3 regions of the Thermaerobacillus caldiproteolyticus genome follow, and region 1 is predicted to be linked to each of the others. Evidence: riboswitches for the same ligand, from Rfam matches in the RefSeq annotation. Region 1 holds a riboswitch; each other region holds the start of a gene.
What was found. Region 1 has a riboswitch for S-adenosylmethionine ahead of ISX45_RS04235 (hypothetical protein). Riboswitches for the same ligand answer to the same signal wherever they lie in the genome.
Positions count from the first base shown of each region.

Region 2: linked by a shared signal. The riboswitch ahead of ISX45_RS16740 (acyl-CoA dehydrogenase family protein) and the one ahead of ISX45_RS04235 (hypothetical protein) in region 1 are both predicted to bind S-adenosylmethionine.
Region 3: linked by a shared signal. The riboswitch ahead of ISX45_RS13395 (methionine ABC transporter ATP-binding protein) and the one ahead of ISX45_RS04235 (hypothetical protein) in region 1 are both predicted to bind S-adenosylmethionine.

Region 1 covers NZ_CP064060.1:815,714-821,332, forward strand. The annotation lists gene opp4A (oligopeptide ABC transporter substrate-binding protein) at 1-1,576, shown strand, start outside; SAM riboswitch class I at 1,708-1,814, shown strand; gene ISX45_RS04235 (hypothetical protein) at 1,890-2,219, shown strand; gene ISX45_RS04240 (VOC family protein) at 2,242-2,625, shown strand; gene ISX45_RS04245 (AbrB family transcriptional regulator) at 2,705-3,736, opposite strand; gene ISX45_RS04250 (MarR family winged helix-turn-helix transcriptional regulator) at 3,989-4,414, shown strand; gene ISX45_RS19405 (hypothetical protein) at 5,274-5,619, opposite strand, start outside.
Region 2 covers NZ_CP064060.1:3,325,573-3,331,191, forward strand. The annotation lists gene ISX45_RS16730 (LLM class flavin-dependent oxidoreductase) at 1-557, opposite strand, end outside; gene ISX45_RS16735 (MetQ/NlpA family ABC transporter substrate-binding protein) at 612-1,442, opposite strand; gene ISX45_RS16740 (acyl-CoA dehydrogenase family protein) at 1,518-2,732, opposite strand; SAM riboswitch class I at 2,968-3,087, opposite strand; gene ISX45_RS16745 (transaldolase family protein) at 3,462-3,734, shown strand; gene ISX45_RS16750 (trans-sulfuration enzyme family protein) at 4,399-5,604, shown strand.
Region 3 covers NZ_CP064060.1:2,649,607-2,655,225, reverse strand. The annotation lists gene ISX45_RS13435 (acyl-CoA dehydrogenase family protein) at 1-209, shown strand, start outside; gene ISX45_RS13430 (arsenate reductase family protein) at 274-642, shown strand; gene gcvH (glycine cleavage system protein GcvH) at 709-1,092, shown strand; gene ISX45_RS13420 (YusG family protein) at 1,252-1,497, shown strand; gene ISX45_RS13415 (toprim domain-containing protein) at 1,617-1,958, shown strand; gene ISX45_RS13410 (thioredoxin family protein) at 1,979-2,287, shown strand; gene ISX45_RS13405 (SCP2 sterol-binding domain-containing protein) at 2,589-2,936, shown strand; partial or broken gene ISX45_RS13400 (O-acetylhomoserine aminocarboxypropyltransferase/cysteine synthase family protein) at 3,068-4,029, shown strand; SAM riboswitch class I at 4,137-4,245, shown strand; gene ISX45_RS13395 (methionine ABC transporter ATP-binding protein) at 4,356-5,384, shown strand; gene ISX45_RS13390 (methionine ABC transporter permease) at 5,374-5,619, shown strand, end outside.

The sequences.
Region 1 (5,619 bases):
TCCGTTCGAAGGAACTCTCAGTCGTGCATTTTATGAAGGACAGCCGGATGCTGAAGTGCTACAGTTTTTCGATGAACCGCTACTTCGAATGAATGAAAATTACGAAATTACTAACGATGGAGCGGCTACGTATGAGCTTTCGAATGACAAAAAAACAATCACGATTAAAATTAAAGATAATGTCAACTGGCATGATGGAGAGCCTGTAAAAGCTGAAGATTTAGAATATGCTTATTTAGTCATCGGCAATAAGGATTACACAGGTGTCCGCTACGGCGATGCACTTATCCAAGATATCGTCGGTATGGAAGAATATCATAGCGGAAAAACAAATAAAATTTCCGGCATTAAAGTCATTGATGACAAAACGCTATCCATTACATGGAAACATGCGAATCCATCAGTGCTAACAGGAATTTGGACTTCTCCGCTGCCAAAGCATTACTTAAAAGATATTCCGATTAAACAACTGGCGCAATCCGATAAAATTAGAAAAAACCCAATCGGGTTCGGCCCATTTAAAATTAAAAAGATTGTCCCAGGGGAATCCGTAGAATTCGTGCGCAATGACGATTATTGGGAGGGAAAACCGAATTTAAAAGGCGTTATTGTAAAAGTGGTTAGTCCAAAAGTAGTGCTTCAGTCATTGAAAAAAGGCGAAATTGATATTGCTGAATTTCCAACTGATCAATATGTAAATGCGAAAGGGACAAAAAATATTCAATTTATCGGTGCAATTGATTTAGCGTATAACTATATCGGATTTAAACTCGGTCATTGGGATGCGAAGAAACAAGAAAATGTCATGGATAATCCAAAATTCCAAAATAAAAAGCTTCGTCAAGCAATGGCGTATGCAATTGACAACCAAGCTGTCGCAGATAAGCTATATCATGGCTTACGCTTCCCAGCTACAACACTAATTCCACCGTCATTCCCGGGATATTATGATAAAACGGCAAAAGGATATTCTTATAATCCTGAAAAAGCGAAAAAGCTGTTAGATGAGGCAGGGTATAAAGATAAAGACGGAGACGGGCTTCGCGAAGATCCAAATGGTAAAAAATTTACAATTAATTTCCTTTCAATGAGTGGAGGAGACATCGCCGAGCCGCTAGCGAAGTTTTATATACAATGCTGGAAAGATGTTGGCTTAGATGTGCAGCTTGTCGATGGTCGTTTAGCTGAGTTTAACTCGTTCTACGATATGGTGGAAAAAGACGATCCGAAAGTCGATGTGTTCGCAGCAGCGTGGTACACTGGTACAGATGTCGACCCATATGGATTATATGGCCGGGATGTGATGTTTAACTATTCACGTTGGGTGAATGATAAAAATGATGAATTATTAGAAAAAGGCCATTCTGAACAAGCATTTGACACTGAATATCGTAAAGAGATTTACAATCAATGGCAAGAATTAATGAACGAAGAAGTACCGGTCATTCCAACGTTATACCGCTCTATTATTTATGCGGTGAACAATCGTGTGAAAAACTATTCGGCTGATGTTTACCAATTCAATTGGAAATGGAAAGATGTTGGAGTAACATCAGAAACACCAGAAGTAGAATAACAAATAAAAAACAAGAAGGGCTTGTTCAACGTACAACCAGCCCTTCTTTCATTTTGACTATGCATCGTCAGCATTCGAAAAAATCGTTGTCATTACCAAAAGATAATGGTAAGATAAACCTAAACTGAATAGTCTTATCAAGAGTGAACGAGAGACCGGGCTCAATGACTTCACAGCAACCTGCATGTCATGCAAGGTGCTCCTACCCGCAAAGCGATTTCGCTTTGAATGATAAGAACGGCTATAAGCTCTTTTCGTGTCATTCATAGCGAAAAGAGTTTTTTTATTGTTGAAGGAGGTGGGAGGAGAAAGGATGAATGAGAATCAACTTATTCGCAGTTACATGGCGTCGCATCTAAAAGCGAAGACATTTGCGGCTCATGTTGCTTGTTGCATAAGACAACAGCTTTTACAATTTGACCGATCGGCTGTTGTTCATCTGGATCACGGCACGAATTTTTTTCTATTCTATGGTCAAGCATTGGGACGATCGTTCCAAGTCATATTGACACTAGCGGAAGTGGAAGAATTAAAGGCGGAAGGGCCATATGCACTTGACCGCTATATTTGGTACGAACTAGAAGCAAAAGGGATTTCAATTTTACATATGACCCCATATTTGCAAGCGGTATTTTTCAATTAAAAAAGGAAGAGGAGAAAGGAATATGACAATCAAAAAATTTGAACATGTTGGCATTCAAGTCAAAAACATTGAAACGTCAAAGCAATTTTACCAAAACGTCGTTGGATTAGAGCTAATCAGCGAACTCATTCATACAAACGGAAGCATGAAATTAGCTTTTTTGGGACTGAACGGCTCGATTATCGTTGAACTCATTGAAGGCTATAATCCGAATTTGCCGGCAGAAGGAAAAGTTCACCATGTTGCCTTTACTGTTGAAGGAATTGAGCAAGAAAAAGAACGGTTGCAATCACTTGGAGTTCCACTTGTGTGGGAAGACATTACGACGCTTCCAAACGGCGCGAAATATTTATTTTTCCTAGGTCCGGACGGGGAGTGGATCGAATTTTACGAACCGGCACAATAAGAAAAAGCGAAGGCAATGATGATTAGCTATCGGCATATATACGAAAAACAACAGCGCCCGATTCATCTGGGTGCTGTTGTTATGTCATATAGTCGAATTTGCGAAATGCCCATTTTAACACGTTCGGTACGACAATAATCACGAGCAGCAGGCGGATAAATTGCAGCGAGCTTACAATGGAAGGGTCTCCTCCCACTGATTGGGCAGTCAACACCATTTCAACAAGTCCGCCCGGTGCAAGGCTTAATAGTGCCGTTGCCAAAGGGAGATTTGTCAGCTTCGCGAACACGTAACCGCAGCCTAACGAAAGTGCGATTAACAATAATGCCAGCAAAAAATACACCCAACCAAATTTTCCGCCGAGCTTTATATCTTCGACGGTAATTCGATTTCCCATATTCATCCCGACGCTAATTTGTGCGAATACAATCAACCAAGCAGGAAGTGCTGGTAATTCAATCCCGCTCACATGAATCATTGCTGTTGCCGCTAACGGACCGACGACATAAGCTGCTGGAATCAGATTTCGCAATAACAAGCCACCAGCGATACTAAACGCAAACCAGAGATAGTTGCCGTCAGACATCGAAGCAGCGCCATTTGGCAACGCGCTGGCAGAAGCTCCGCCGTTTAACCAATGCACAACAAAGGTCGGCACAAGAAAAACGACCGTTAATAAACGAATCGTCTGAAAAATCGTCACTAACGCCGTATTCGCATTCAGCGATTCGCTTGCGGCGACCATTTCTGATAACCCGCCAGGAACTGAAGCAAATACGCTCGTAATTTTATCGACATGAATCCATTTGGCTACAATGATGCTGTTGGTGATAGTGATGGCAATCATCAAAACAGCGACAACAAGAAACGGAACAATATAAGGCGCTATTGTAAGAAACGTATCTTTCGTAAACGACAATCCAAAATATGTTCCTAAAATAATAAGTCCAATATTCGAAAGAAATTTTGGCGCTACTAACGTCCGCTTTGTCACCGTTTTCCACACGAGCATCCCCGTAATTGCTCCAAGCATCCATGGAATCGGTGAATGGATCATATAAAACAACAAGCCAGTAAGCCCAGCAACTAAATACGTCTCTAACACTTTCATTGTCCGTAACCCTTTCCATTCTCTGTCACTTCTATTGTAGAAAAAAACGAAAGGAATGGAAAGGAAAATGCTTATGTTTGTAAGATTCCTCAAATAAATAATACTGTTACCATTCAAATGAACCTAGTATCGTCATTGTGCGTTAAGAGGTTTTTATGCATGAAACTAATTTCATTCAAAAAATTGTAAATTGCAAACAATAAATAAGACAGAAGCGGCAGAAGTGGAAAACATCGCAGCTTATTTCAAACGATGACAAAGCGGTTTGGTTTTTTGAATAAAAATTGCTGTTCGGTCGACGGGATGGAGATTTCGTTAGTACAAAGTCATATCTTGTACGAAATTGACCGGTTGAAACAGCCGTCCGTTCAACAAGTAGCCGATTCGCTCGGGATGGATATTACAACGTTTAGCCGGCAAGTGCAAAAGCTCGTCCAAATGAGATTAGTGAGAAAAACACCATATCCAGAAGATCGTCGTATTATGATCCTCTCCCTAACAACGGAAGGGGCATATATCGCGGCAAAAATTGATGCGGAAATGAACGAATATTTAGCGGAAGTGTTTTCGCATATGAGTGAATTTGAAAAAGAAACCGTCCTTCGCTCGATCCAACTTCTGAATGACTGTATGGCAAAATCGAGCGTTTGTTGTAAACCGATGTACGGAAGTAAGTGATTCGTTCCTTGCCTATTCAAATGAATGATATTTGCATTTTACAAACAAAAGGGGGAGAGGAGCATGTGGCAAGAGGTGTTTCAATCTTTCTTTAGTTAAGTGTCGAATGAATCATTCTCCTTGTTGGAATTTCGTTTGTCGTGCACTTATTGCAAGGTTCATTCCTACGAAACATTAGAGAAAACGACGACTACAAGTCACCCACTATTGCTATTGCCTTTGCATTTGTTCCCTGTTTTGCTTATGCTCCACCATTCCGATTATTGTCTATCTTTTGAGCCGAAACGTCTGTTTTTGCTTTGGGATGACGTTTCTTTTCGTCTCACCTGTATAGAATTTAAGCTACATTAGGATGATACCATCATCACTTCGATCTTTTCCATTCTCATTGGCTTTGTACTAGAGAAGCTCGGATTTCAACATGAAGTCAAACATGTCATCGTCAGGTCCTAGGCTGATCGAGCATTAAAGAATCATTCACAGAAACAGGGACGCTGATGAAAACCGTCTATCCATTTTTTACTTATCGGAGTTGCGATTAGTTTTCTCATTCATGGCATCGTTCCAACAAAATGGGTCATTACGTATTAGGCAGAGGCAGATGGTGGCTCGTTCTAATTGCAGCAATCATTGGGATCTCGCTGTATGTTCGCTTATCAACGATGATCGCAAAAGGAATGGCACTCTTATGTCACTTTACCTTAACTATCTGTTTAATGGTGTATGAAAAAAAGAGCGACCTTTTTGGGCATCCACTCAGCGAAGGGAAGATAGTGGAAGGCGGAAAAGCCTTTTTATCGAACAAAAACAAAATTCCCGCCAACAACATTTATCATAGCGGGAGGAACAACATTGGACATTAGGATAGATCAAAAAAATCCTTTGTCGTTTCATCGATTTTACGGAAATAATCGTGAACGGAGACCGGAATAAAGAAGATTTGATGCTGCTTGACTCTTTCATAGTCAATGTGCCAAATAAATGATTCACTTGGAAGGAAAAAAGCGACTTGATCAATAACAGACTCGTCTTTCGCATAATCAGATTCCAAAAAAGAGATGTTGCTCAGTTCCTGTCCATGGCGAAGAAAATCGTTTACAAATAACCGCAATGAAGCGGTCAATCGATGATCACGAACGATTTGCCTCAGAACTTCTGAATCTGTTTGGTGAAGTTCATCAAATAATTGGTCTGTGACTTCGATG
Region 2 (5,619 bases), 1.2 Mb from region 1:
TTATCTTCAATGAATGCATTCTCTTCCCAGCTACCTTCCCAAAGTTTATATGTAACTTCTAGGAATTCGTCTGCAATATCGTAACGTTGGTCATGCTTGATCATTTCTTGAAGACCAAAATTTTTCGCGGCATTTGGTAAATAAGAAGTGACAACATTCCAAGCAATTCTTCCTTTCGTCAAATGGTCAAGAGTAGAAAAACGTCTTGCGGTACTAAAGGGATGTTCGTAAGTAGTACTAACTGTTAAAGCAAAGGACAAATGTTTCGTAACACTTGCCATAATAGGAATAACGAACGCCGCATCATTCACTGGAAACTGAAGGCCGTCACGTATAGAAGGAGCTTTACTTTGACGATATGTATCATATACTCCTAGTACATCCGCAAAAAAGACCGCATCAAACTTACCACGTTCCAAAAGCTTTGCCATCTTAATCCAATAATCGATATCTTTATATCCTCTTTGTCTCTTGCTTTCAGGATGTTTCCATAATCCATGTGAATTATGCATAGCACTTGCCATTTCAAACGCATTTAAAATAATTTGTTTTGCCACACTCTCTTCCTCCCATTTTGTTAAAAATTATGGAATAAAGAACTGTTTTTGCATTTATTTAAACCAATCAGGCCATACATAACCTTTATATTCTTCATCCTCTTTAATTAATTTTTTAAATTCCTTTGATTTATAAGCTGCAATGATATCTTTTACAAACTTAGCGTTTTTATCCTTTTTTCGTACTGTAACCCCATTTAAATAGTAAGAAGGCGTCTTTTCTAATGCGACTGCATCTTTCAATTTTAATCCAGATGAGATAGCAAAATTCCCATTGATAAAAGAGTAATCAACATCCCCAAGAGCTCGTGGAAGCTGTGCTGGTTCTAAAGGTTTTAGAACAATTTTTTTATTATATTTTTGAATATCCTTTTCTGATACTTTTGTCGGATCAATTCCTTTTTTTAGTTGAATCAATCCAAGTTGTTCAAGCATAGCAAGAGCTCGTGCCTGATTTACCGGCTCATTAGATAAAGCTATTGTCGTTCCATCCTTGATCTCGTCTAATGATTTATGTTTTTTGGAGTATACTCCGATAGGCGCGGTTGGGACTTTAATAACTTCATAAAGCTCCATATGTCGGGTTTTTGCAAAGTTCTTCATATAAATTTCATTTTGAAATACATTTGCGTCTATTGCACCTTGGTCTAAAGAGATATTAGGTTGAACATAATCGTTGAATTCAACTATTTCCACTTTATATCCTTTTTTCTCGAGATAAGGCTTTATAGCTTGCTTTATTTGATCACTATACGGTCCAGCAGTTGCTCCAAGTTTAATTGTCTTAGTCACTGAACTATTTGCTTTTTGAGTCAAGCTTGAGCATCCTGACAATATAAGAAATACTAGCGCAATAAACAAAAATGGTATTTTATATGCTTTCATTGCTCTTCCCCCTAAATGTGTAGTGCAAAATGGAAAATCTTGTTTTACATAAATGTCTTACTAAAAACAATAGATTTAATTGAAATTTTGTAATGCTTGTTTTGCGAGTAAAGAAATAACGGTATCATCCATTGGCGGATTATGGATTCCAGCTCTAACATCTCTATAGTATCGTTGCAGTGGGTTAGATTTTTGTAGACTTCTAGCTCCTACGATTCTCATCGCTAAATCAACGACTTTATTGGCACTGTTTACGGCAATATGTTTAGCTGCCGCTAATTCTCCACTCATTTCCATGCGTTTTTCTGGGTATGTATCCCACCGATGTGCGACAAAATAAAGAGTATGTCTTGCTTTTAATAGCTCTAAATCCATCTCGCCAATTTTTCTTTGAACCTCTGGAACATCTTTGATTGGGCTAGACAGACTATTCGGTTGATATTCAGAAGCAAAGGAAATGGCATAATTTCTAGCTGCAATCGCAATCCCAAGAAAGCATGCTGGAACATGAAGCAACCATGCCCTCCCTATATTGCCTTTCGATGATTCCAATTGATCCAATTCCACCAGTGAATCTTCTGGTAATTCCACTTGATCCAGTACAAGATCATCACTCCGCGTGCCTCGCATTCCAATCATATCCCAATTTTCTTCGACTTTAACCCCATTAAGGCGATGGTCAACTAAAAAAGATCCGACTTTCCCCGATTCTTGAATGGTGGCTGTAACTAATGAATAATCAAGAGCTATTGCCATAGATGAAAAGGATTTCCTTCCTGTAATCACCCATTTGCCATTTCTTTTGATCGCTACCGTTTCAGGTTTTCCGCCTCTTGTAGGACTTCCCGTTCCATTCTCTGTTGCCAATCGATTAATTAGCACTTTATTTTGTACAATTTCATGACACAGCCACTTAAATTTTTCGCTATCCCATGTTTGTCTTTCCCTTAGATCATAAATAACGCCAAGATGCCAACCGATGCATAAAGCTGTGGAAGCATCTCCCTGACTTAATCGCTCTTGCATAAGAAGAAATTCATACAGTGAAATTTCTTCTCCACCATATTGCTTAGGAACAGTAAGTGATTGGTAATTACAATCTTTTAGCTTTTGAAAATTTTCAAATGGAAACCTTCCTTCTTTGTCTATATTGTCAGCTTTTTCGTAAAATCGTTCAGCAAGCTCTGATGCTTGATGTAAAAGAAATTCTTGGCGTTCATTTTGTACAAATTTTCTTGATAACTCATCAGATAAATAAGAGGGGTAAGTTTTTTTACTTACAATGCTCAAAATGATTTCTCCTTTCTGGTATTTTTTATAGGCGTATCAAAGAATTTTTTGTAAAACATCTACATGCATTCAAGAATCTACTCTTTTTATCATTTTGTCCTCCTATCCTTATAATTTAATTTTATAAATTCTATATGAATACTAGGATTAAAGGCGCTGTTATCTCATATAGATTTAAAAAATGAGCAAATAGATAACCCTCTTCCGATGAAGAGGGTAACTTTATAGCGCTGACCTCTCATCTTTCAAGTCATCATATCAGATGACTTGTAGGATTTAGCACCTTGTCAAGCAATTTTGCTTGAAGGTTGCCGGGCTTCTTTGGGCCTAGTCCCTCCACCACTCTCGATAAGAGAAAATTAACTTAATATTCAGAGTTTTATCTAACAGTATATAGATGAATAAATATTATGTCAATGTTTTTTTATTTTATTTACTTTTTGGTCAGTTGATTGTTTGTTTGATTCTTTCTTCCGGATAATCTTCCTGAATGTCAATTAACTATTGAAGCTCTATAGCTCCCAATCAAGTTTGTTGATTTCATTGCAAAATAGCTGTTCTTCAGAAGACAAAATCAGTTTTTATGATGAAGTATCAAACATAAAGTAGTCCATAGTATTTTATAGGGGTGGTTAGAATGAGATTATATATTGATTCTGCAAATACAAAACAAATTCACGTTTATGTGAATATTTTCCGACTTCGGGTGTTACTACTAATGCTTCAATTATAGCCAAAGAAAATCAAACTTATTTAGATTTGTTAAAAGAAATTCGAACTATTTTAGGTAATGAAAAAGAACTGTTTGTTCAAGCTCTTGGCGATAAGGCTGAAGAAGTAGTGGCTGAGGCAGAATATATAATTGAACAAATTACTGGAAAAGTTATCATTAAAATTCCGGTTACTGATGAAGGTATTAAAACAACTAAAATATTAAAGGAAAAAGATCGATACATTAACGACAACGGTTTATACATCTTTTCAAGCTTATATTGCGGCTAGTGCAGGTGCATCTTTTCACTCCGTTTTCCTATGTTCGCATTTTTCATTCTGCGTTTCTAGCGGTGATCCAACTGTGGTTGTTCGTCATTTGTCATCCTTTTTTCTTCATGATTCATCCGCTCCTTGATTTACTTGTGTAGAGCAGTATAGACAAGGATCAGTGTCGGTTAAACATGTCGGAATTTCAAACTGAATTTATATAGAACTACCGATTTACTTTTTTTAAAAAAATTATATAATATCTATTAAGTTACGAAATGAAAAAAAGTTCTGTCAATTAAAAGAGAAATCCGTACCGACCAAAATACTAGCTAGTACTTGTATATGTATAAGTCGAGAGAATTCTTGGGAGTGATGTGAGAGTTCATTCAAGTAAATCGGGGTGATTGAAGCTTTATACTTATAAGAATGGCTACCATAAAGTTACCGTGAGATAATGGTAGAGTAGATTTTTACCATTATTTAAATCAAAGATGAGTTTCTTTATATTTTCATCGATTATTTCATTACGTATTCTGAGAAAAAGTGTAGAAATCTTGCAAAAAGCGGAACATTTCGGTTGACGCTAAATTCTTTGCCACGAAGATGGATTGGTATAGATCGGAGCTAACTGTGTTTATCGTCTAGTAGTTGAGTATTTAGAAAAGCAAAGGAGAGAGAGCAGATGAGCAAACGTGATAATCATGAAGAGTTGAACCTTGAAGGACTCCGAAACGAAACCTTGGTCGTACATGCTGATGATTGGGTAACCAATGATGGGGCAGTGGCTCCGCCGATTTATTACACAGCTACGTTTCGTGCCCATAATTCCAGTGAATTCGCAGAAATGGCGGGAACCCCTCGTCATCCGCGGTATTACACGCGTTATGGTAATCCAGTGCATGAGCGTGTAAAGAAAATTATGGCTGAGCTTGAAGGAACAGAAACCGCATTGGTCACTGGCTCTGGGATGGGAGCAATTGCTACGACCATTCTAGCTCTAGTCAGTGCAGGAGATCATGTGATTGCACAGACGCGGCACTATATGAGTACTGCTAAGATCATGGATGAGATGCTACCGCGATTTGGTGTTGAAGTGACTATCGTCGAACAGGCGGACATCAATGCCTTTGCTGAAGCGATACGTCCTAACACAAAGCTCATCATGGTGGAGACACCAGCTAATCCGACTTTGGTGTTGACGGATTTGGCTGCTGTGGTGGAGTTGGCGCGCCCGCATGGAATTATCGTCGTAGCCGATAACACGTTCGCATCGCCGATCAATCAGCGTCCTCACGATCTGGGAGTTGATGTAGTTATTCACAGCGCAACAAAATATTTGGGTGGACACCATGATTTGACAGCTGGTGTCATCTGCACCAGCGAGGAATTAGCTGAGCGTATTTGGCACACGCATATTTCAATTGGTTCGGTTCTCTCTCCAATGGATGCGTGGCTATTATTGCGTGGTCTGCGCACGCTTCCGATGCGGATTGAACGCATCAATGCCAATGCCTTAGCCTTAGCTGAGTTTTTGGAAAAGCAGCCACAGGTTGAGCGGGTGTATTATCCCGGTCTTCCTAGTCATCCACAACACGAGTTGGCAAAACGTCAGATGCGAGGTTTCGGAGCAGTAATTGCCTTTGCCATTAAAGGTGGATATGAAGAAACTCAGCGGTTCGTTTCTGCATTGAAACTGCCTCCTAACGCGGTGAGCCTGGGAGGAATCGATTCCCTTGTGGTACATACAGCCGCAATGTGGGAAGGAGTGATGACCGAGGAGCAGATGCGGACAGCTGGAATTCCGTCCAATTTCGTGAGATTCTCGGTCGGCATCGAGCATATCGATGACCTGAAAGCGGATGTGTTGCAGGCTCTTCAGGTAGTTTAACGCCGCATTAATTAT
Region 3 (5,619 bases), 1.8 Mb from region 1:
TTCTCTATACACAAATTTTCTGTCAAGAAGCATTTAATGAAATCGAAGCACATGCGAAAGAAACGATCGTTGCTGTCGAACAGGGTGACACATTGCGTATGATGTTATCTGCTTTACGCAAGTTGACTCGTCATACACCAATCAATGTGATTGCGAAAAAACGCGAAGCAGCTGCCGCATTAATTGAAGCAGAGCGCTATATTGTGTAATATGGAAAGTACCAGGCGAGCTCGTCTGGTACTTTGTGTTTGTAAAGGACGGTGGAATAGGAAGATGGCGTTCACGTTTTATTGGTATCCAAAGTGCGGGACATGTCGTAAGGCGAAAAAATGGCTAGAGGAGCATGGTATTTCTGTTCATGAAGTACATATTGTCGAGAATCCGCCGACAAGAGAGGAACTCGGCGAGCTTTATCGAAAAAGCGGATTAGAATTAAAAAAGTTTTTTAATACAAGTGGTATGAAATATCGTGAATTGGGCATGAAAGATAAAGTAAACACAGCTTCTGAATCGGAATTGCTTGATCTCCTTGCCTCTGATGGAATGTTAATCAAACGGCCGATTTTAACTGATGGAGAAAATGTGATCGTTGGTTTCAAAGAGGAAGAATATGAAAAATTTTTTTCCGCTCTGAAGAGATAGTCGGTGAGTTTTTCGAAAAAATCAGTTATTATTAAGAAGAATACAATTGTAGTTGGAGGGACTGTGATGAACACGCCAAAAGAATTGCGCTATTCTGAAGAGCATGAATGGGTACGTGTGGAAGGTGACAAAGTTCGTATTGGGATTACTGATTTTGCACAATCCGAGCTAGGTGACATTGTATTTGTGGAGCTACCTGAAGTGGGGGCAGAGATTACTGCCAACGAGCCGTTTGGTAGCGTTGAATCAGTCAAAACCGTTTCAGAACTATATGCACCTGTGAGTGGCAAAGTTGTCGAAGTGAACGAAGCATTAAATGATAATCCTGAATTTGTGAACGAGTCTCCGTATGAGAAAGCATGGATGATTGTTGTCGAGCCTTCTGACCTAAGCGAAGTAGACAACTTATTAACAGCGGAACAATATGAAGCGATGATTAACGAAGACTAAAGCATATTTATACCAAATAACGACAACGCTTCACCTGTAAGTATAAGGAAAATTGGGACAAGCAATGGCAATAGAGCCGTTGCTTGTTTCCATACGACGAGTATTCGACCAATGATTGGGCACCCTATAGTTAAATACGTTCGAGGGGGTGTCTTTTTTATGACGTTGGAGAAGAAAAGACTAGATATTACCGATCGTATAGTCGGTAAACTTAAAAATGATACAATCGAGCTGTTTGCGGAGAACGAACCGATCGGACGGATTGTTCTTTCCGAAGCCGGCGGTACCTTTGAATTGAACAATGGGTATGAGAAAGAACTAGATAAAATTTATAAGCAGGTCACATTGACAACCGATCCTGATCAAAAGTACGTCGATTGCGACAGCGAGTATGGCTGGTGTTGAAAGCAGCGGGTTTTTACCTTACCGTTGCTTTTTTATTTTTTGCAACATGAAAGGAGAAAATGGTGTGTTTATGGAATAAAATATATGTAATCTCTTTTCATTAGGTGATGCTTATGACAATGGTAGAGACAGGAAAAGTGATTATTGTAGAGGGGCGATCTGATAAGAAGAAACTAGAGTGCATTATTAAAGAACCAGTTGAAATCATTTGTACAAATGGTACGATTAGTAATGCTAAATTAGACGAATTAATCGATGAGCTATATAATAAAGAAGTATTCATATTAGTCGATGCTGACGAAGCAGGAGAAAAGCTGCGGAAGCAATTTCGACGTGAACTTCCCGAAGCGGAACATTTATATATTGATCGAATGTATCGAGAAGTAGCAGCAGCACCAAAACAACACATTGCGGCTGTGTTATTAAGCGCCAATATAGATGTGCATACGGATTATTTATAAAAGGTGTGAAAAATACGCAAATGGAAGCCTTGACATTGGAGCAAATCGACGAAGCAATCGAACAAGAGGAGATTGTATGCGTTTATTTATATACGCCGATGTGCGGAACATGTCAGCTCGCAAGCCGGATGCTTGAAATTGTTCAAGAGCTATTCCCTGATATAAAGTTTTGCAAATCAGACATTAATTATATGCCAGAACGTGCAATTTCATGGAGCATTGAGAGTGTTCCGTGTCTTCTCATATTCCGAAACGCGCAGCTAGAGAAAAAAATATACGCGTTTCATTCCGTTCCGTACTTGTATGAAACGATTAAAAAGCTTTTATAAAGAGATGGCTTGAAGCCCTTGATTTAAAATTCCAACCAAAAAATGAACGAAAGATAAGGCTGTCCGAAAAAATCACATTTTCGTGATCTTTTCGGGCAGCTTTTTTTTAAAAAAATATAGAAAAATTCGACATAAAAACCCTTTATTTCACATATTTCTCAGGAAATATCAGTAATACGTATAGAGTTTGTGGTTTAATTTGTATATTTTATTGGTCATTTGTCGAGAAGTTAGCAAAGGATTCATGCGCTTTCTCATGGAATGTACATGTAAGAGACTAATGGGGGAGGTTGGTAAAACAATGGGGATCTATAGTCTTATTCAGCAATTCATTGAAAGGATTCAAACGTTACATCATTTATTACCGCTTTTGCCTGAGGAGCATGTATATATTCAGTTTGAATGTGAGAACGAGAATGTTATTTTTGCTATTTCAAAAAACGGTACGGAAGAGGAAAAAAATGTAGATGAAAAAAGACTATTAACGATTCGGGGTTCAGAAGAGGCGATTCAAGCGCTTTTAACTGGAGAATTAAAATTACAGCAACAAATGCGCCTGAAAGAGTTGTCCGTTGTGGGAAGCTTTCGGCATATACTTCTTTTAGAATCAATTTTTCATTTAGCGAAGCCTTATCGATTTGTTCGCTAAAGGTTTTTAATATTAAGAAAATAATTAACGAAAAGAAAATGGCGTGGTACAATTCGAAAAAATAAAACGATTATACATTTCTTATCAAGAAAGGCGGAGAGGGACTGGCCTGATGAAGCCCGGCAACCGGTTTTTGCAACACGGTGCCAGAGTACGGTATTAAGATGCATTTTGTTGATCCAGCTAATCTGGAAAATTTTCGCGCGGCAATCACGCCAAATACAAAAGCGATTTTCGCCGAAACAATCGGCAATCCGAGCCTGCATGTATTAGACATTGAAGCCGTAGCTGAGATTGCTCATGAAGCAGGCATCCTACTTATTATCGATAACACGTTTGCGACTCCTTATTTATGCAGACCGATTGAGCATGGAGCTGATATTGTTGTTCATTCAGCAACGAAATGGTTACTTGGAAACGGAACAACGCTTGGCGGGATTATTGTCGATGGTGGAAATTTTGATTGGAACTCACCAAAATTCCCTGAATTTACAACGCCGGATCCGAGCTATCATAATCTTGTTTATGCCGAAGCGTTCGGACCTGCCGCCGATATTGCTAAGGCGCGAGTATAACTATTGCGTGATTTAGGCCCAGCCATTAGTCCTTTCAATGCCTTTCAGCTTAACTTTGTGGTCTTGAGACATTACATGTGCGTATGAAAGAACATATTGCTAATACGCGAACAATTGTTGAATATTTAGATCGTCATCCAGCTGTAGAATGGGTGCTTTATCCGGAACATGAGCAACATCCGTCTAAAGATTTAGCAGAAAAATATTTGCCAAAAGGAGCTGGTGCAGTCGTTGTTTTTGGAATTAAAGGTGGCCGGAAAGCAGGAGCAAAACTGATTAACAACGTGAAATTTTGGTCACATGTAGCCAACGCTGGTGACGCGAAAAGTTTAATTATTCATCCGGCAAGCACGACGCATCAGCAGTTGAGTGCAGAAGATTTAAAAGCATCTGGCGTTACTGAAGATTTGATTCGCTTATCTGTTGGAATTGAGAATGTGGATGATTTAATTGAAGATTTGGAACAGGCAATTCAAGCCGCTACTGAAGTTGCCTCGGATTTGTCTTTGTATCGATGATCAAAGTTTTTGTTGACACTTTATTTCATGCATGTTAAAATCACACTTGTAATTTATAAAACTACTTGAGCTGATTAAAGTTTTAATTGAATAAAGCGCGTTCAGTGCTCTTATCAAGAGAGGTGGAGGGATGTGCCCAATGAAACCCGGCAACCGTCAGCATTTTTGCTGAAATGGTGCCAATTCACACAAAGCGATTGCTTTGAGAGATAAGAGACAGAATAGGAGATAATGCCTTTCTGTTCTCTTGAGCAGAAAGGTTTTTTATTTTAAGTATGTCGGCGAAGATAGGAAGCAGCTGTGAAGAAAAGGAAGGTGAGAAGCAAATGATTACATTAGAAAATGTAACGAAAATTTATCAATCTAGCAACGGTTCAGTAACAGCTGTCGATGATGTGAGCTTGCACATTAAAGAAGGGGAAATTTTCGGGATTATTGGTTATAGTGGAGCTGGAAAAAGTTCGTTAATTCGTATGTTAAATGGACTAGAAAAGCCCACGAAGGGAAATGTCATCGTTGCTGATCGAAATATTGCCAATATTAAGGGGAAAGAATTACGCGAAGCTCGTCAAGAAATCGGGATGATTTTCCAACATTTTAATTTATTATGGTCAAGAACCGTGCGTGAAAATATTGCGTTTCCATTAGAGATTGCAGGAGTTCCAAAGGAACAACGGTTAAAACGCGTGGACGAGCTCATTCAGCTTGTTGGCTTGCAAGGACGTGAAAATGCCTATCCATCACAATTAAGCGGCGGCCAAAAGCAGCGTGTCGGCATCGCCCGTGCTTTGGCGAATAATCCAAAAGTATTATTATGCGATGAGGCGACATCAGCGCTAGATCCACAAACAACAGATTCCATTCTCGATTTATTGGTAGATATTAATCAGCGTCTTCGTTTGACGATTGTTCTCATCACTCATGAGATGCACGTTATTCGGAAAATTTGTGATCGTGTAGCCGTCATGGAAAACGGTAAGATTGTTGAACAAGGCGAAGTGCTTCAAGTGTTCCGTCAACCAAAGCAGACAATTACAAAACGGTTCGTTCAACAAGTCATTGAACCGGAAGAGACAAAAGAAACGATTGCTCATTTAATAGATAAATATCCGAGAGGGAACGTGATTCAATTAACCTTTGTTGGCGAGGCAGCTGAGCAGCCATTGATAGCGAATCTTACTCGTCAATTCCAAGTAAACGTGAATATCCTTCAAGGGAAAATTTCGCAGACCCATCAAGGTTCGTACGGGGTATTATTCGTGCATATTGATGGAACAGATGAGGAAGTAGCAAAAGCGATTGATTATATTCGCCAACAACAGGTTGGGGTGGAGGTGATTACCGATGTTCAATAGCCTCTTACCGAATGTGCAATGGGATACCATTTGGGCGGCGACAGTAGAAACCCTTTATATGACTGGTATTGCTGTTGTTGCAACGTTTGTGTTAGGTATTATCCTTGGTCTTTTATTATTTTTAACCTCAAAGGGGAATATATGGGAGAATCGGCTGGCGAATGCGATTATTGCGGCGTTTGTGAATATTTTTCGCTCTATTCCGTTCATTATTTTAATTATTTTATTGATTCCG